DNA from 4 places in the Bacillus sp. Pc3 genome. Region 4 is predicted to be linked to each of the others. Evidence: riboswitches for the same ligand, from Rfam matches in the RefSeq annotation. Region 4 holds a riboswitch; each other region holds the start of a gene.
The links. Region 4 has a riboswitch for thiamine pyrophosphate ahead of tenA (thiaminase II). Riboswitches for the same ligand answer to the same signal wherever they lie in the genome.

Region 1 (4,866 bases), 150 kb from region 4:
AGCCAGCTTGCCCCGAATAACAGAAGCACGAGCAGGAAAAAGCACCAGTCGGCGCGGCGCACGGTAACAGTTCTGTAAAACGTGCGGTTTCGGCTCCCCGTAAAGCCTTTAGATTCCATCGCGATCGCCGTGCGTTCCGCCTTTCTGATTGCGCCTGCCAATAGCGGAATGGTGAAGCGCCTGAAGGCGGAGAGCTTTCCTTTCAGCCCGGAATCAGACGCCGCGCCCCTGATTCTGTGCGCCTGCCGGATGATCAGGATTTCATCTTTCAGAAGAGGGAGAAACCGGAACCCCGCGATAACGCCGTATGCAAGCTTGGGCGGCAGCTTACACTGCTGAATCAGACTGAGCATGAACAGAATCGGATCGGTTGTGAAAAGAAACATCATCGACAAAGCGGAAAAACATAAAATACGAAACGCGATAGAAATCCCGAGCGCCGCGTTATCACTGTTGACGGCAATCGGCCCGAGCTTAAACAGCAGGTTGCTTCCGGTTGTCGGGACGTTTCCGAATACGGCGGCTGTCCATAAAGAACCGAAGGCCAGAATGACAAACGGAATCGTGAACAGCAGCCATTTTTTCAGCGGCACACGCCCCGCCGAGAGGACGCCTCCCGCAATGATGATATAAAACAAAGCAGGGGTGTACGGATTATAAATAAACGACAGCATAATGACGCATAACAATACAGCCGCCGCCTTTATTGACGGGTTAACAGCCTCCAGCCGCAAGTTCATTTCTCCGCCTCCTGTCGTGTTTCATCCATTCATACCGCAGCGGTAAAGCCAAATGCGCCTGCTCGGCGATCCCGGTGTTATCAGAAAATAAAGCGTCGGGAGTTCCCCGGAATACCAGTTTCGTGCCGCAGAGCACAAGGATCGTGTCGGCATAATCTGAGACGAGTTCCATATCGTGTGTCACCATCAAAACAGCCGTTCCTTCCTTTTGAATCTCACGGAGCATTTGCATACACTCCCGCGCCGTTTTGGCATCCTGTCCGAAAGTCGGTTCATCAAGCATCAAAACGTTCACATTGTGCATAAGCATCGTCGCGACGCTGAGCCTGCGTTTTTGTCCTTGGCTTAAAGAAAACGGATGCTGTGAGGCATGGCGTCTCAGGCCGAATCGGGTTAACAGCTGAAGAGCTTTCTCCTTTGCGGCTCTGCTGCTTTCAAAACCGAACATCAGCTCTTGAATGGCGGAATCTGTGACAAATTGGTGTTCAGGATTTTGGAAAACATATCCGATCAGCCGCCGCAGCTCTTTTTCAGAATAGGAATCAATCGGTCTGCCGTCTATTTTGATGTCTCCGCCCAGCGGACGGATGAGCTTGGCCGCGGCAGAAAGGAGCGTTGTTTTTCCTGTTCCGTTAGGGCCGGCAATCGCGGTGATTGAACCTTTTTTTACGGAAAAGCTCACATCCTGAAAAATGACGTCTGCTCCTCTTGAGAATGACAGCCCGTGAACGCTCAGCGCGTCTTCTGCCGAAAGCGCGGCGGGCCGGGGTTCGGGCAGAGACGGTACAGATTCTTGAAACAGCTTTTCTTTACACAATGTAAAAGGAATGCTGACGTGCTCCTGCAATGAGATCACACGCGGAATCGGAATGCCGAGCTGCATCAGCTCTTCAATCTTTGTTTCAAAGATAACGTCCGTCTCTCCGTCCATCACCTTCTGACCCGTTTCGTCAAGGACAATCGTCCTGTCCATCCACGGCGCCCAATGATCAAGCTGATGTTCGATAACGAGAAGGCCGAAGCCTTTTTTTGCTTGAAGATCTTTGATCAGCCGCACTAATTCACGTGCGGAATATGGATCAAGCTGTGCCGTCGGTTCGTCCAAAATAATGAGTTCCGGTTCCATCGCAATGATACAGGCAAGCGCCACTTTTTGTTTTGAACCGCCTGACAGCGAAGCGATCGTTCGCATTTTCAGATGAGTGATCTCCAATTTTGCCAAAACATCATCGATGATTGCGTCCATATCTTCTTTTGTATATTGCAAATTTTCCAGGCCGAAGGCGATTTCATCTTCAACCGTCAGCATGCAAAACTGCTGGTCCGGATCTTGAAACACGACGCCGATGGATCTGGCGGCGGGCTCTGTCAGATGTGAAAGAGGTGTTCCGTATAAAGAAACGGTTCCCGATTGAACCCCATCGCATGCTTCCGGGTACAGACCGTTTAAACAGAGAGCGAGCGAGCTTTTGCCGCATCCGCTCGGCCCGAGCAATAAAGCCCGCTCTCCTTTGCGGAGCTGAAAGGACACGTTTTGAAGAATCGGCTTTTCATCCTGATCATAAGAAAAGGTAAGACGGCCGGCCGATAGAAGGGGCTCAGATGCCTGCATCTTGGTTCACCTGTTTCTTTTTCTTCTTGAATTGTTTTCCGAGCGCCATGCCGTTCAGCACCCCTGTGTAAGCCAGCGCATCACTGATTGCTTTGCCGAGAAGGCCGGCAAGAAGCGCACCTGAGACCAGACGGATGAGAAGCATGACGGCTAATAAACCCGGATTCAAAACAGAGTATCCGGAAACGACCAAGTCATAAATGAAGCTCGTCACAGAAGACCCTATACCGGATAAAAGAAGCACGGGCAGGGTATACACCCGCCAGCGTGTCGCAAAAAAGACCGCTTCCGCACCGATTCCCTGTGCGATCCCGATCAGGATCACCATCGGTCCTGACGGATTTCCGAGTAAGCACTCCACAAACGCGGCGATGATTTCAGAAACAAGAGCCGCTCCCGGTTTTTGAATAATGTACGCGGCAATCACCGAGACGATAAACCAGATACCGTAAATCGGTTCATAGCTCATCCGGCCGAAAAACCCTGCCGCTATATTGCTTGCATGAGTTGATACTAAATAAATGACAGCAAATACAACACTGATGACGGACATGACGACAATTTCTCTCATTTTCCAAATTTTCATTGTGATCTCCTGCTTTCTTATCGGATAGTCGTATGTATGAAAGAGATGATTTTACAGGCGGTTCATATTCAGTTTCATATTGCGGTGTCCTCCCCCGTTTTTTAATGAAAAATAAAAAACTGCATATCCGAGGGAATATGCAGCAGCAGAACGAAAACGCATGGGGAAAAACCCTGCGCTCCGGTCAATCTGCACTTCCCCACGCTGGTATTATCCAGATCGGGTTATAAGGGATCAAAACACGCCTGCCGCATGTTTTATCTCAGCCGATAACAGCACCCCTAGTGCGTTTCCTATACAGTTTTTTATGATGACATCATCATAGTTGATCATGTCTGATTTGTAAACAGCCTTTCTCCAAACAGAGTTTGGAATCGGACCGGATGATCATTCATAAAGATAAGTAGAGCCCTTTTGATCAAAAGGAAACGGAGGACATCTATGTTTGTTCATACAGTGCAGTCTGGTGACTCGTTATTTTCCATCAGCAGAAAGTACGGATACCCTGTTGACAGCATCAGAAGTGTCAACGGGCTTGAGGAAACGAATATCGTTCCGGGGCAGGCGCTTTTAATCCCTCTTAATGAATATACGGTTCAGCCGAATGATACGTATGCCGTTATCGCAGGTAAGGCTTATGTGCCGCAGATGCAGCTGATGCAGGCAAACCCGGATATTCCGCCGAACCGGCTGCGGGCGGGTATGAAAGTGAAGATTCCTGATATCTCTAACTATCTTGCGGGAACCCTGCAATTTTATGTCATTCGGACGCCTGAAGCGGATAGAGAGCTAATTAATGATTTTGCGCCGTATTCTTCGGCGATTTCTTTGTTTGAATATCATTTTGGCCCGAATGGAGATATCATTAACGATTTAAACGACAGAACCGCAATAGAAACCACATGGCAGAACAGAGTGCGCCCGCTTGCCGTCATTACGAATCTGACAGAAGGGGGATTCAGTCCGGAATTAGCCCATCAAGTGCTGCAAAATCCGACGGCAAGAACGAATCTCGTCAGCAATATCGTCTCCTTAACCGTAAGAAAGGGATACGGCGGTGTAAATATCGATTTTGAACGGGTCAGAGAAGCTGACAGGGACCTCTTCACAGGATTTCTCCGGCAGTTAAAAACCCGGCTTTCAGAGCATCAGCTCGCGTTAACGATATCGGTTCCGGCGAAAACAAGTGATGCAGTGCCGTGGCTGAGGGGATATGATTACGGCGGAATTGGAGCCGTCGTCGATTATATGTTCATTATGGCGTACGACTGGCACCACGCCGGCAGTGAGCCGGGACCTGTGGCGCCTTTGACAGAGGTCAGGCAAACGATCAATTTTGCCATCAGCAGGGTGCCGAGAAGAAAAGTGATTCTCGGTGTTCCGCTGTACGGGTATGATTGGGTGATTCCGTACCGTCCCGGAACGATCGGATCCGCCATCTCCAATCAGCGCGCCATGGAAACGGCCATGAAGCATCAATCAGTGATCCGTTATTCCCAGCAGGAGCGTTCCCCTTACTTCCGGTATACTGATGAAAATGGAAGAACGCATGAAGTGTGGTTTGAGGATGTGCGGAGCATGAGTGAAAAAATGGTTCTCGTTCGGGAGTTCGGACTGCAGGCGATCGGCGCGTGGCAATTAACGCTCGGTTTCAAACCGGGCCCGTGGCTGCTTAGGAACTTTTTCACGATCCGAAAAATATAGCTGCATGTCCCGCTCCGCAAGTAATTTTTTTTCCTATGATAACGGATCTTCTTTTGGACAATCTAAAATTGAACAGGAGGTCTGTCATATGAAGAAAAGGGAAGAGCAGTATATCAACGAGGCTGAGTATGTACCGCATCCGACAAAAGAAGGGGAGTACGCGCTCATGCTGCATGAATCCTATCATTTCCTTTCAGAAGAGGATGAAAGCGATTTGCCGGAAT
Region 2 (4,866 bases), 260 kb from region 4:
GACGGATCGCTCCTGACCAAACGGCATTCTACTATCGCAACGCAATCATTGCCCAAGAATATATTACAACTTGGACATCTGCTGAAGAAGAAAGACAAAATGTCCGCTGGATCGAAGGACTGAGAACGTCCCTATCAAGAGAAACGATGGGAGATTACGTGAATTGGCCTGATAGAGAAATCAGAAACTGGCTGCAAACGTATTACGGAGAAAATGTTCACCGCCTCCGTCAAGTCAAAACGAAATACGATCCGGAAAATATATTCCGCTTTGAACAGAGCATTCCGCCGCTTCGCCGTTCACCGTTTTTCTAAAAAAGATGAAGATGGGCAAACTCCATCTTCATCTTTTCTTTTATTGATATAAACGGCTTCCCTTCTCTGCAAACTCTTTTGCTTTTTCTTTCAGCCCTTCGTTGACGGCCTCGTCTTCAGTAAGTCCGTTTTCCTTCGCATAATCACGAATATCCTGAGAAATTCTCATACTGCAGAACTTCGGACCGCACATCGAACAGAAGTGAGCCGTTTTTGCGCCTTCAGCCGGCAGCGTTTCATCATGATATTCCATTGCTCTTTCAGGATCAAGCGACAAATGAAATTGATCACGCCACCGGAATTCAAACCGCGCCTTAGACAGAGCATCGTCACGGATCTGTGCACCCGGATGCCCTTTAGCAAGGTCTGCGGCATGTGCCGCGATTTTGTACGTGATGACACCTTCTCTTACATCATCACGATTCGGCAGCCCCAAATGCTCCTTCGGCGTGACATAGCAAAGCATCGCCGTCCCGTACCAGCCGATCATCGCCGCGCCGATTGCTGAAGTAATGTGGTCATAACCCGGAGCGATATCCGTCGTTAATGGTCCGAGCGTGTAAAAAGGCGCCTCTTTACAAATTTCCAGCTGCTTGTCCATGTTTTCCTTAATTTTATGCATCGGCACATGACCCGGTCCTTCGATCATCACTTGCACATCGTGCTTCCACGCAATCTCCGTCAATTCTCCGAGAGTTTCCAATTCCGCAAACTGCGCTTCATCATTGGCATCCGCAATCGAACCGGGGCGAAGCCCGTCACCAAGAGAAAAAGCGATATCATAGGTTTTCATAATTTCACAAATGTCTTCAAAATGCGTGTACAGAAAGCTTTCCTGATGATGAGCCAGGCACCATTGCGCCATAATTGCCCCGCCGCGGGATACGATTCCCGTCGTGCGTTTAGCCGTTAACGGGACGTAACGAAGCAGTACGCCGGCATGGATGGTGAAATAATCCACGCCCTGCTCCGCCTGCTCAATCAATGTGTCACGATAAATGTCCCACGTTAAATCCTCGGCAATGCCATTTACTTTTTCAAGCGCCTGATATATCGGCACCGTCCCCACAGGCACGGGGCAGTTGCGGATAATCCATTCACGCGTCGTATGAATGTCTTTTCCCGTGGATAAGTCCATCATCGTATCGGCGCCCCAGCGAATCGCCCACGTCATTTTTTCGACTTCTTCTTCGATAGAAGATGTAACAGCCGAGTTGCCGATATTGGCATTGATTTTCACATGAAAATTCCGGCCGATAATCATCGGCTCGCTTTCCGGGTGGTTGACGTTAGAAGGAATAATCGCCCGGCCGCTCGCCACCTCTTCCCTGACAAATTCGGGAGACACATGCTCACGTATTGCGATAAACTCCATTTCCGGCGTAATGATGCCTTTTCTCGCATAATGCAATTGTGTTACATTTTTCCCCGGCTTGGCCCGAAGCGGTTTCCGCTGTAGGCCGGGGTATTCGGCGGCACGGCCCTCTTTTTTATAGCCGTTGTCTTCAGGTCTCACGGTCCGGCCGTTATATTCTTCTACATCTCCGCGCCCGGTAATCCACTTTGTGCGGAGCGCCCCCAGCCCTTCATGAATATCAATCTGTACATCTGGGTCTGTATACGGCCCGCTCGTATCATAAACACGGACCGGCGCATTCTCCTCTTCCCCGAATGCCCCCGTAGTCGCACTCAGGCTGATTTCCCGCATCGGCACTCGTATATCGGGCGAAGAACCTTCTGCATAAACCTTTTTACTGCCGGAAAAACTCGACATAATGGAAATGTTCGCTTGCTGTACTGATTGATTTTGCATACAAATCTCTCCTTTATCATTTGAATAACAGAACCAAGCTCAGCACCAGCACAAAAAAACCGGGTTCAAAGAAGAACCCGGTTTTGCAGTCAGAAAGAAACTATTATTGTTTTCATCAACAATAATAAAACCTTTACTTCCCCACGCTGGTACGAACCAGATCAGGTCCAAAGGGTTAAGAAGCCGCCGCTTCTCTCTCAGCCCGCTCAGACGGGCACCCCCAGTAACTATTGATTTCGCTCTCATCGTAACATAAGTTGTGTACAAAAAAAAGCATATTATCAAAATTCAGATAACGGTAAGGTCATAAGCTCTGTTTCCCGAACGCCTTTTTCGGTATTAAAAACCCGATAACCCTTTGCGGTTTCCCGGGAGGAGACAGCCCGGAACAGCTGACCGTCTTTATAATGAAGCGCAGCGCCGTCATCAGCGGCATAGCCCTCCCTGAGTTTCTTTTCTGAAATCAGACGGTGATACACCGGCCGGCGCTCCGCTTCTCCGTCATAGTGCGGACAAAAGCTTCCCCGCAAAAATCCTAAAGCTCTTAACTCTCTCAAATCTCCAGCTGAATCCGTCACTCCTTCTTCATACCAGCAAATCGCCCCGGCGCTGAGACCCGCCAACATGATGCCGTTTTCCCAAGCCTCACGAAGAATAAGGTCAAGCCCCCACTCTTTCCATAAGACAAGCATATTGCGCGTATTTCCGCCGCCGACATATATAATATCTTTCTTCATGAGAAAGGATCTGAGATCAGAACCCGGCGGTTTAAACAGCGACAAGTGATCCGGCTCACACCGCAGCTTTTGAAAGGCCTGATAAAACCTGCCGATATAATTCTCCGAATCTCCGCTTGCCGTCGGCAAAAAACAAATTTTCGGCTTTGACCGCGCCGACTGCTCTAAAATATACTGATCCAGCACAAGATGATCCGGCTCCATGGAAAAGCCCCCGCCGCCCATTGCAATAATCTGCTTCAATGTCATCACCTCTTTTTTCCTCTAGTATAACAGCTCATAAAAAGGCGTTACCCCCCATTCCGGATACCGCCTTTAAAAAGTATTTGTTATCTGAAAAATGAAAACGCACCGTATAACACAACGGAGATCCCCGCGGCGATAAGCGCCGGAACAAGCTTCGAACGGGCATACTTCACAACATCGATCCCCAACACCGTACAGGTTGTCACCGTATTATCACTGAGAGGAGAAGCAAACGCTCCAAATGTTCCGCTCGCAAACACGGCCCCGATCGCTAATAATAAACTGGTATGTGACTGTACCGCCAGCGTTACGCCGAGCGGCATTAATAGCCCCCAAGTCCCCCAGGATGACCCGATAAAATAGGATATAACAGCCCCCAGTATAAAAAGAGACGGCGCAATAAACATATGAGGGATCCATGACGTTAAATGAGAAGTAACATATTTCGAGAATCCCAGATCTTCAGATACTGCTGTTACGGCCCAAATCAGCGATAACATAATAATAACGTTGACCAATTCGTTTCCGCCCTTAATAAAATGGGTAACAAGCTCGCCTGCATGAAAACGCTGAAACATAAAAAGAGCAAATGCTGCAATAACCGCTGCCAATAATGCGGTTAACATGACGCCAAGCATATCGCTTTTGATAAAAGCATTCAAAAACCCTTGTGCTTTTGAATGGCCGTCCCACCAGCTGAGAAAGAGTGTTAATAGCAAAAACAGCCCGATCGGAATGATTAAATTCCAAGGCCGAATCGGTGTTTCCTTAATATAAGCACGGTGCGCCGAATCCAGCTCCTCCTGCTGGTCAGCATGCTCATCACTTTCGAACATTCCCGTATGTCCATCGTGAATATCTGAGATCGTCCCTGTTTCCATGTTGAATGAACCTGAGCCTTTTGAAAGCAACACACCGCTGTTCCGCGGAATCGGTTCCGTATTTTTGTTATGTTTGCGAGCAGAAGTTTGTCCGCTCTTTTCTGTTTTTTCTAAGCTTTCGTCCGCTTTTTGTTTCTTAAAAAAGCAGTAATAAATTCCGACTACTATAATCACAATGGAGAAAAAATTGAAGGGAATACTTTTCACATACACCGTGTAAGCCGGCTGATCTATTCCTGACGTTTTAAGGGCCTGTCCGATAATGGAAACCATGTAGCCGACAAATGCCGTTGCTATCGGAATCAAGGCAATGACAGGGTTTGCCGTAAACTCAATGGCATACGCAATTTTCTGTTTCGACAGGTTCAGACGCTTGCTTAAAGCTTTCATGATCGGTGCAATTGTGACGATGCGAAAGTCCGGTTCACTGAACGTGCCAAATGTCGACAGCCATGCAAGCAGCATCGCACCTTTTTTGGTTTTAACTTTTTTACTGATCAAATGGACGAATCCTTTTATCCCGCCGGTCAGCTTTATAATCCCTACAAGGCCGGCATATGAATATAGAAACACAATGATTCTAATATTATTGGTGACGACAATGTTGCTGATTACATATTGAACCATATGTTCAATCCCGCCAAGCAAGCTGGGATGCAAAAGATAGCTTCCGACCAGCAAACCGACAAACAGACCGGACTGCACTTGCTTTGTAATGATTGAAATAGGAATGACCAGAATAAATGGGATAAGACAAGCCCAAGTCCCTTCCATAAAAAACACCTCTTTCAAAGAACTTCTTGTTAGTATCTTTGAAAAAAGCGGATTTATACAATCAGCAGGTATCATGTTTTCACAAGCTTTGGAGGATATTT
Region 3 (4,866 bases), 580 kb from region 4:
CTTGCAAGCATACCGGTTTTGACAGCATCCGGTTTTATATCATCCATGACACAGTCTATTTGCTGAGATATATTCTGAAGAGACATCTCCTCAAAACTTTTCACACCAAGTGTATTTTGTGCAACAACTGATGTAATAACTGCCATTCCATATACCTTTTGTTCCTGAAATGTTTTTAAATCCGCGTGAATTCCCGCCCCTCCGGAAGGATCAGTCCCAGCAATCGAAAGCGCTTTATAAATATCCGTCAACTTACACTCCTCCTTCAGGCAGGTTTCACTGCTTTAAAAATGACAAAAGGCGGATATTCCTTTTCACATTTCCAATTATTAAATTGAAACTCTTTCTCTATGGCTTTTACATGCTCTTGGTCAATATCGTTTAACGTTGGTTCTGATAAAGTTACATTTTCAAAACCTGCAAGAGTTAATAGTTTATAATACATTGATTTCGGCCAATGAAAATCATTTAAAATTAAATCTGCTTGTCCGGGAACATGGAGCCATTCATTTCTTTCTTCTCCGTAAGAATATTCTTTCCCCGGTATTCCATTGCGGAAGGTTGAAAATTCAATTCCGGTTGAATCAGGATTCGTATCGAGTATGACAAATGAAGCTCCTGGTTTTAACACACGAAAAATTTCATCTATGATACCTTTGATACGCTGGTCACTATCCGTATTAATAAAAACATAACAGGCCATTGCAGCATCAACTGAGTGATCTGGTAAGAAGGAAAGATTATCGTGTTCAATTAAATGATAGTCCACATGAGGATGTTGTCTTTTTGCCTTTGCTATATCTAACATCTTCCTTGATTCATCGACTGCGATCACATTGCAGCCTATTCTGTCAGCCAGCCTATAAGCTACCTTTCCTGGACCGCATCCGAAATCGAGCACCTTTTTAATCTCCGCTTTATCAAAAGTACGAAAAACAAACTCAAAACCTAACGTTTGTTCTAAAACGTCGTTATAAGCATCGAATTTACCAGCAACACTGTCTTCTTTCCATGAAGTTTTCATTGAATTTCCTCCTTTTGCTCAGTTGAGAAATAATGAAGCCACTTATTCCTGACGAAAAATTGATATACAGGAAGTAAACTTTGAAATAGAGAATGATCCATATCACGTTTATATGCAATATGCTGGTATATACTGAAAAGGAAAAGAATCTGTTTCCAGTAATCAGGTAAATCAAGCATTTCAATATCGTTTTTAGTCATAGAAATTTGATCTTTCCTAAGTAATTCTTCGTACTTTAAGACTGTTTCAATGGACGGCCAGTTATTTCCCTCAGGCATTTTCGGGAATTCAAATTCCGGAATATCATGGTAATTTTCAGCTTCTTCAAGCACCGTTTTCGCCCATTCATGATCTGAATCATAAATATGGATTGATCCCGCATTATGAAAATATTCTCCGACTTCTACACGCAGTTCTCTGGCCATTAATTCCTGCATGAAGGTAAATGAGAAAAGATCACTGATCATCCCGCGAAAAGCATCATTTGCACGCATGACAGAAGACATGTATAATTCGCCTTCCCTCACAAAAAACTGCAAACCGATTGTGCAGGAAACATCTATATTTTCTAAAACGAAGAGTTCCGAAGCATCGAATATTTGAATAAATGCCCTTTTTGAATCAATATCTTCTTGTGTCAAAAGATTTTTTATTCTATTCCATTGATTTAGTTTTGCATTTCCGAATTCAAATATTTTAGGCCCGTACGCAGTGCCTGTTAATGTTTTTTTATTCATTGAATATGAGGGCATTTTTTTATTGTAATAACTGATAAAATCTAAGTCGTTACTCCCCGATAAATACCATAGCACTTCAGCAAAATTAAACACGATATTGGTTTTTCTTGAGGATAAATAAGTAACACGTTCTATTGGATTTTCCAAAGTCAGATGGTAGTTCAATTGTTCTCTGCTTTTTTGTCCGCGCGGTGAATTGAAAAATTCAGGGTTGTGATAGATGTCATACAGCGTTTCCGTATATGCTTCATGAAAAGTTCTCTTTCTCATTGAGATTCCGCCTTATATGCTGCAAAGGTATTTTTAATGTTCTCTATTAAATCATCTGTATCTTTATAGCTGATGTACTCAACATCCGCCACTGCATGTAACCCTTGAATTAAGAAAGCATAATCCTTGTCCTTTTCTAGAAATAGCACGATCTTTTTTTTCAAGGCGGAAGCCCATCCAATTTCTATATGTGTTCCAGGAGAAGCGGGTGATCCGGGAAATGCTGCAAAAAGGTCGCAAGTACTTATTTCATCAAAATCAATTTTAGTGCATTGAAGGGGTGTCATGAAATCTTTCCCCCACCCTTCCCGCTTATGAGCATTATGAACCAGCCATCCTTCATTCTCAAAAAAGGAAATTAATGATTCCAGCTTTCCCCTCTCATACGTACTCATCAATCCAGTTTTCTCATCTACTAAACTTTTAAAAGGCCCTGCCAGAAAAACTTTTTTAGTCGCCACTTCATATCACCCTTTCAAAATAAATAAAGCCACTTTCCTCTATGGAAAGTGGCTTAAATATAGATAAGATAAAGAATCTCTCTAATTTTTCACTTCCCTACGCTGGTATTAACCAAATCAGGTTCAAAGGGTCAGGACGTATTGTCTCTTCTCAGCTATTAAAGCTCCCCTAGTGACTTTTTATAAATATTTACTTTAATTCTATGCTATTCCATATAAATAGTCAAACAATGACTTTCCCTTCAATATTGCAGCTTACCCACTAGTTTTAAAACCTTCCGGCCTCTTTTTTCCTGCCAACGAATAAGGTCACGGCAACACTCGCTGAACTGACCAAAGTCCCCAGTACGGCAGCAAGAATTGTCAAAAAGCCATTGGGAATCAGAAATCCAATCGGAATGAGGCCCGCAAACGTGAGGACGATAAAACATTGATAGACTCCGGATATGATTCTCACAACCAAACTGCCAAAAAAGGACATGACGAATGGCGGAATGAACAAACATAAGATGATTCCGAGTGAGATCAATAAAATCATAGGCTCGTCAAAAGAAATGACACGATCGCCGGGAGACTCTTCAGCAGCCGCGAATACAGCAAATATAGACATCATCAGCGTAAGAAAAACAAGAAAAAACCTTTTCAGCAACGTTATGACTCCTTTTTTTATAAAAACGGGTATCTTTTTTTCAACCACAATAACCATTTTATGTTATCAAATGAAATAATATGAAGTCAAACCGAGTTCTGCACCTGATTTATTGGTTCTTATTTTTTTGATAATTTCCATATAATTGTCCGCAAGCAGCATCTATATCAATGCCAAATTGACTTCTGACGGTCACGTTAATTCCTGCTGACTTTAATTTTTTATAGAAATTTACAACTTGTTTCTCATTTACTTCTTCAAATCTCATAGGTGAACTAACAGTCGGGTTATATCTAATGATGTTTACATGGAACAAGTTCCCTCTCTTATATCTGCTTCTTAAAAGATTTACTACTTCATTCGCATGATCAATAGAATCATTAACTCCCGGCAGCATAATATAAGCAATATAAACTTTTCTTGAGGTCACACGTATATGCTCATCTAATGTGTCCATTACCTCCAATAACGGGTAGCGTTCATTAATCGGCATTAACTTGCTTCGCTGTTCATTAAAAGGAGAATGTAATGAAAACGTCAGGTTGACCTGCGGATAATCCTGAGTGATTTTTTTAATGCCCGGAATAATACCTATGGTCGAAATAGATAACCTGCGAGGGCTTAAAGCAAACAACTCCGGATTTGTAAGCACATGTAAAGCATCAAAAACTTGTACATTCGCTAATGCTTCTCCCATTCCCATAAAAGAAATACTGTCAATTGAATGTCCTTTTAAGTGAAAGTACAAAATTTGGTCAGTCATTTCATCTGACGTTAAATTGCGTTTTAAACCAATATCTCCTGTTGCACAAAATGTACAGCCAAAATGACAGCCGCACTGCGAGGATATACAAAATGACTCCCAACCGGCTTTATATTTCATATTAACCGTTTCTATTTTTTCGTCTCCTGAAATTTCAAATAAGACTTTTGTAACTTGCTCAGAATGCTGCACTTTTAAAGGAGCAATATTTATAATTGACTCTCCGAACTCCTCTATTAACAATTTTCTCAAGGATTTAGGAAGAACCGTTATTTCATTGAAATGATTTATTCTCCCTTGGAATACAGCATTTTTGATTTGATTCATTCTAAAATCAGGAAATTTATTTTGCTTCAGGAACTCTTGGATTCTTATATACTTGTTTTTTTGTTGCATGTTTTCTCATCCTTCCATAATACTCTTGTTTGTTTGAGTAAATAGAAGGGAGTTATCAATCTAACCTTTTTTTAAAATCAGGCACAAAAAAACACCGACACAATTATCGGTGTTACGCTTAAATAACATCATGCACAAATAAACAAGGACATTATGTCATTGGATTATCGTTTATTTGACATAGAGAAAAAGCACCGATAACTGTTTTTGTATGGTGATTTGGCTTAAAAAAGGACAGACTGCTCCCTTTGTCCGCCAAGATGTTTCCAATTTTTGCATTTTTACCATACAAAATTCCATAAATCGTTATCATCGCTTTCACCTCTTTCTTGTCAATATTAGCAATAATCACCATATCATAAGGTTTCCCTTATGTAAAGCTAAACAAATGCTTACGCCCCCGCTAATGACAGTATTATACAACTTGCTTATTAAGCCTAATCCAAGTACAGAAAGCGCGCTGATCACATTTTTCACTTATCCGCGACGGAACATTTCTTATATAATGGGTGACCGGCAGCTGCCTGCTTGAATCCCAATCTTCCTATAGTGATTTTTTATATTCA
Region 4 (4,866 bases):
GCGAATATGATCCCGCTGTCTTCAGGATGCCGCCCGATAAACGGCTTTCCATCTCTTGTTCCCGGCCTGAGTCCCGCCCAAAACCGGTCTATTTTCATATGTTCGATGGCGGGAAGCATGGTTTTCGCTTTTGCAATGACGGCCTCAATTCCTCCGATGTCAGGCGTATCGCTCCAGTCGCCCTGTTTCATCGTGGCGCCGATGACAAGCCGGCCGCTTTTTCTCGGGACGACATAACAATGATCATGGTAAAGGGTTTTGGTCAGCGGGGTATCGTCATTCCACACGGAAAGGCATTCTCCTTTTACAGGAAAAAAAGGCTGTCCCAAGCCGAGCTGGCTGAAAAACCGGCCGCTCCATACACCGCTTGCAACTGCGACTTTGTCAGCATAGACATCCCCGCCGGACGTTGTGATGCAATATTCTCCGTTCACTCGTTTTACGGAGGTGACTTGTGTATGCTCATATATGTCAGCGCCATAGCGCCGCGCCCCTTTTGCATACGCTTTGCAAACATAGTACGGTTCGACATGGACATCGTCTTTTATAAAACTTGCGCCTAGAATGTCTTTTGAAGCGTAAGGCTCTTTTTCAAGGGCATCTTCCGCTGAAAGCCAGGTGACGGAAGGTAGATCATCCATCTTCCGCAGACGGGCGATATCTTCTTCGGTATACGCCAGTTTAAGCATTCCGCCGTTATGGCGCCTGATGTCAATGCCGCAAGCTTCCTCAAGCTCTTGCCCCGCCGCTTCATACAGCCTTTGACTGTGCATGGCAAAATCAAAAAACGCATCCCGGTTTTCACATTCCGCATGAGCGCCCAGCATTCCCGCGGCAGCGCTTGTCGTTTTTCGGCCGACTTCTCCGGCTTCAAGCAAGACAACGTTCTGCTGCGTCTTCGCCAGCTCATAAGAAATGGCGCACCCGATAATTCCGCCGCCGATCACCGCCGTATCATAGTGCTTCTTCATAATCGGCCTCCCTTACCGCGCGTGCATACCGTTTTGCCGCCTCCTCAGGATTTTCAGCTGAGAAAATGCCTGACATGACGGCAATTCCGTCCGGCTTCGCCTGCTTTGTGTGTCCGATCGTCTGCAGTGTCATTCCGCCGATTGCGATGACGGGGATGGAAAGCGTGCGTTTGATCTCTGAAAGCAGGCTGATGCCTCTTGCTTCAAGTCCTTGTTTACATTCGGTTTCAAATACATGGCCGAACACCACATAATCCGCATCTTCCTTTTCAGCTTGGATGGCTTCTTTCAGCGAATGAACCGAACGTCCGATATGAAGATGGGGAAATCTGCTTCGCACCTGCTTTACGGAAAAGCTGCGGGACGGAAGCTGAACACGGTGTATATTGGCAAAAAGCGCGATATCCGCCCTGTCATTGATGATCAATTTGTCCTTATCCGCACCGCCCTTTTTCAAAAGGGACAAAAGCTGCATGATCTCTCCCGCTGTTTTATCCCGCTCACGGATATGGATAAAGCTTACTTCGCGCTGAATCGAAAGAATATCCTCGGCCAGCTCGGCAACGGGTTTGCGATTATCAGTTACCGCGTGCAGCTCCAAAAGATTCCACCTCTTTTCCGCCCTTCTCGGACCAGCCTTCTTTTTGATAGGCCATTCCCCAAAATTGATATTCATAATAGCTTGAAATCACAAAATTCTCTTTCATTTTCGCGCGGATGTCCTCTGTGCTGTTTTCAGCAATCTCGTCAAAACGGCTGATCTGTTCTTCGACTTGCTGTCTGAACCAGTCTCCGCCGTATGTACCGATCCATTTTTCATAAATCGGATGCTCCGGTTTGCACTCCTTTAAGTGTTCGCCGACTTCATAATAAAGCCAATAACAGGGCAGAAGCGCAGCTAATATTTCTCCAAAATTGCCGCTCATCACCGATCTGTACATATGAGACGTATAAGAATAGGCGGTCGGTGCCGGTTTAAATGCCGCACGCTCTTCTTCCGTAATCCCTATAAGCTCCGTAAACTCGCGGTGCAGCGCCATTTCCGCTTCATATGTCCCTTGAGCGTGGCCCGCCATCCTGCCCGTCGTAAACAAGTCTTCGGCATATGCGGCGCCGAACGCCTGAACTTTTGCAAAATGCGTCAAATAGTAGGAATCTTGCAGCACGTAATAGCTGAAACGGTCTATCGGCAGGCTTCCGTCACCGATTCCCGTTACAAACGGATGAACAAAACTTCCGTCCCACCATTCGGCAGCCGCCAGTCTGCATTCTTCAGAAAATGTCATCATGTCTTCCCCCCTGTTAAAATAAAAAAACCACTTTCCCGCATCGGAAAAGTGGTTTGGAATTTAAATGGATAAAAGGAACCCCAAAAAAATACCGCTCCACTTCCCTACGCAGGTCTGAACCTGTTCAAGTTATGAGGGTCTAAAAGTCTCACTTTTATCTCAGCCCTTATGAAGGACACCCCTAGTGGTCATACGATTATTGATTTATTTGTTATGCCTTCTATATTATCACGAATTGCAATTTGGTCAAGCTTCAAGGATTTTTCTCAGTTCCGACACGTAGTTGCGCGAGCCCGTGACGATGAGACGGTCTCCTGTTTTCAGCCGCGTGTCTCCGTGCGGAACGATGCTGTCCACACCTCTGAAAATCCGGACGAAAATCACATCGCCCATCAGCGGAAATTCTCGCAGAATGATGCCGTTATACGCCGGGTTTTCCAGATTGATCTGATATAACGAAGACTCCTCATTCGTCAGGAGGCTCATCACGCCCGGCGCCTCAATTAATGCGCGCAAGAGCGTCTTTGTAGACAGAAGGATAGAAAAAATACTGATGCCCTCTTCTTTCAGTTTTGTTTCATGCTCAACCGAGCCGACGCTTGCGATGATACGCTCAGTCCCTTTCTCTTTCGCTATTAAGGCGATTTCAGCGTTCACATCTTCATTTCCCGTCGCCACGACAAGAATATCCGTTTTGAAAATACCGTGCGACTCAAGCGTTCCGGGCTCGTAATCAGAAATCGTGTCAACCGAAAAAACGGATTCCGCAAGCGTTTCCCCGGCATTTTCCTGATACACATGGACGACCCGTACTTCATATTCCTCCTCAGGCAATTCCAGCGTAACCGGAAGCGTCATTTGGTTGGCGCCGATAAATGTAATGCGCTTTTTTTCCTGCGGCGCACTTTGCCGTTTGTATAATTTCTTAAAGCCGATCGGCGTGATGATGCTGGCAATAACCGCAACTAAAGTCAGCGCGCCGGACATATTGGCGCTGATAATGTGGAGCCTTTCTCCGATCGTAGCCGCCGCGATAACAAGCGACAGCGTGGACGTCAGCAAAAAGCCCGAAGCAAACACGGTTCTATTGTCATACCATTTCTTTAAATAAAACACCGGGAACATCTTGCTGATAAACAGCGCAAGCAGAAGCAGCGGAATCATCGTTAACGTTTTCGGATCTTGGAAGAGCGTCCAAATGTCCAATTTCACCCCGACCATGACGAAAAAGATCGGAATTAAAAACCCGTAGCCGAAGGAATCCAGCTGTTCCACCATTTCTTTATTCGGAGACAGAAGCGATACCAGAACGCCTGCCAAAAACGCGCCGAGAATATTTTCCGCCCCGAGAGATTCCGATAAAGCGACAAGCACGATAATCAGTGTGAAAATGGCTCTCGTGCCGATCTGCACGGTGCCTTTAGACATCGACTGCACAAATGAACGGTGTTTAAAGATCCTGCCGAAGAAATACAGCACGACCCCCGCGGCAAAGAGAATCAACAGAAGCCACATATTTCCGCTGTCTTCTCCGTAAAGAGAAGAGAAGAAAGCGAGCAGAATCATCGTAGCCAAGTCCGCGATAACGGCGACAAGCAGGATGATCTGGCCGATATTGGAGTTCATAATCCGTTCTTCCTTTAAAGTCGGGACCACCACACCGAGTGATATCGTCGAAATAATAAGCGTCATTAAAAATGCGTTTTGAATAAAACCGGCTAATACAAAGGCATAGGACAGCAGCAATGATAAAATAAAGATGCCGAAAAAGATAATCAGTGCGGCAGAAAACGTGTTGGGCGCTTCCTTGCCGTTCGGAAGGAATTGTTTTTTCTTCCCTTTCTCAAATGAAGAAAAATCAATTTCCAAGCCGCTTAAAAACATTAAAAAGATAAAGCCGAGAACAGACAGCGTCTCCAGCCACGTGTCTCCCTGAACGACAAGATTCAGGCCGCTTTTTCCGATAATAAGCCCCATGATGATCTCCGCGACGACGACGGGGATGCTGAGCTTAAACCGATGTAAAAGGAGCGGCGTCAAAAAAGCGACGATCAGAACGACGACTAAAGATGCGACTGATGTGTGTTCCATTCGTAAATACCTCCTTAAAACAAGGGTTATAAAAGCCCGCTTTAAGCGGGCGAAACCTTACTTTTTTTTAAAAACATAACGCATATTCTAACAAGGCTGAACGCGAAAAAAAAGTGATAAGGCTTTATTTCTTCAATTCTTTTTTTAATTTGTGCAAAAACAGCGTAATTAGGTATAGGAATTAGCCCCATAATAAATAAAAAACCGTTAATAAGGAGGCTGACACGAATGGCTTACGACATCATCAGCGATATACACGGATGTTATGACGAAATGATCGCGTTAATGCAAAAGCTCGGATATGAAGTGAAAGACGGAACGCCCGTTCACTCTGAAGGCAGGACGCTTGTCTTTGCGGGGGATTTAACGGACAGAGGCCCAAAATCCGTAGAAGTGATGCGTTTTGTGGCAAAAGCATATGAAAAAGGAGCCGTCCGTTATGTCCCGGGAAATCATTGCAACAAACTGTATCGTTACTTAAAAGGAAACCCCGTAAAAGTGATGCACGGACTGGA

Region 1: another riboswitch for thiamine pyrophosphate. It lies ahead of SB24_RS03160 (ECF transporter S component); the one in region 4 lies ahead of tenA (thiaminase II).
Region 2: another riboswitch for thiamine pyrophosphate. It lies ahead of thiC (phosphomethylpyrimidine synthase ThiC); the one in region 4 lies ahead of tenA (thiaminase II).
Region 3: another riboswitch for thiamine pyrophosphate. It lies ahead of SB24_RS07010 (TIR domain-containing protein); the one in region 4 lies ahead of tenA (thiaminase II).

Annotation. Positions count from the first base shown of each region.
Region 1 is NZ_CP010406.1:785,370-790,235, reverse strand. Features, by position in the region: gene SB24_RS03170 (energy-coupling factor transporter transmembrane component T family protein) at 1-740, opposite strand, end outside; gene SB24_RS03165 (ABC transporter ATP-binding protein) at 715-2,352, opposite strand; gene SB24_RS03160 (ECF transporter S component) at 2,339-2,938, opposite strand; TPP riboswitch at 3,118-3,231, opposite strand; gene SB24_RS03150 (glycoside hydrolase family 18 protein) at 3,380-4,642, shown strand; gene SB24_RS19900 (transcriptional regulator SplA domain-containing protein) at 4,731-4,866, shown strand, end outside.
Region 2 is NZ_CP010406.1:1,201,503-1,206,368, forward strand. Features, by position in the region: gene SB24_RS05380 (FAD-binding oxidoreductase) at 1-314, shown strand, start outside; gene thiC (phosphomethylpyrimidine synthase ThiC) at 355-2,127, opposite strand; TPP riboswitch at 2,249-2,359, opposite strand; gene SB24_RS05390 (Type 1 glutamine amidotransferase-like domain-containing protein) at 2,409-3,107, opposite strand; gene SB24_RS05395 (Na+/H+ antiporter NhaC family protein) at 3,194-4,765, opposite strand.
Region 3 is NZ_CP010406.1:1,521,280-1,526,145, forward strand. Features, by position in the region: gene thiD (bifunctional hydroxymethylpyrimidine kinase/phosphomethylpyrimidine kinase) at 1-251, opposite strand, end outside; gene SB24_RS07000 (class I SAM-dependent methyltransferase) at 266-1,024, opposite strand; gene SB24_RS07005 (thymidylate synthase) at 1,021-2,031, opposite strand; gene SB24_RS07010 (TIR domain-containing protein) at 2,028-2,492, opposite strand; TPP riboswitch at 2,570-2,673, opposite strand; gene SB24_RS07015 (hypothetical protein) at 2,761-3,141, opposite strand; gene SB24_RS07020 (Cfr family 23S rRNA (adenine(2503)-C(8))-methyltransferase) at 3,251-4,300, opposite strand; gene SB24_RS07025 (hypothetical protein) at 4,452-4,655, opposite strand; gene SB24_RS07030 (dihydrodipicolinate synthase family protein) at 4,799-4,866, opposite strand, start outside.
Region 4 is NZ_CP010406.1:938,763-943,628, forward strand. Features, by position in the region: gene thiO (glycine oxidase ThiO) at 1-971, opposite strand, end outside; gene tenI (thiazole tautomerase TenI) at 955-1,572, opposite strand; gene tenA (thiaminase II) at 1,550-2,257, opposite strand; TPP riboswitch at 2,345-2,453, opposite strand; gene SB24_RS04045 (monovalent cation:proton antiporter family protein) at 2,507-4,351, opposite strand; gene prpE (bis(5'-nucleosyl)-tetraphosphatase PrpE) at 4,580-4,866, shown strand, end outside.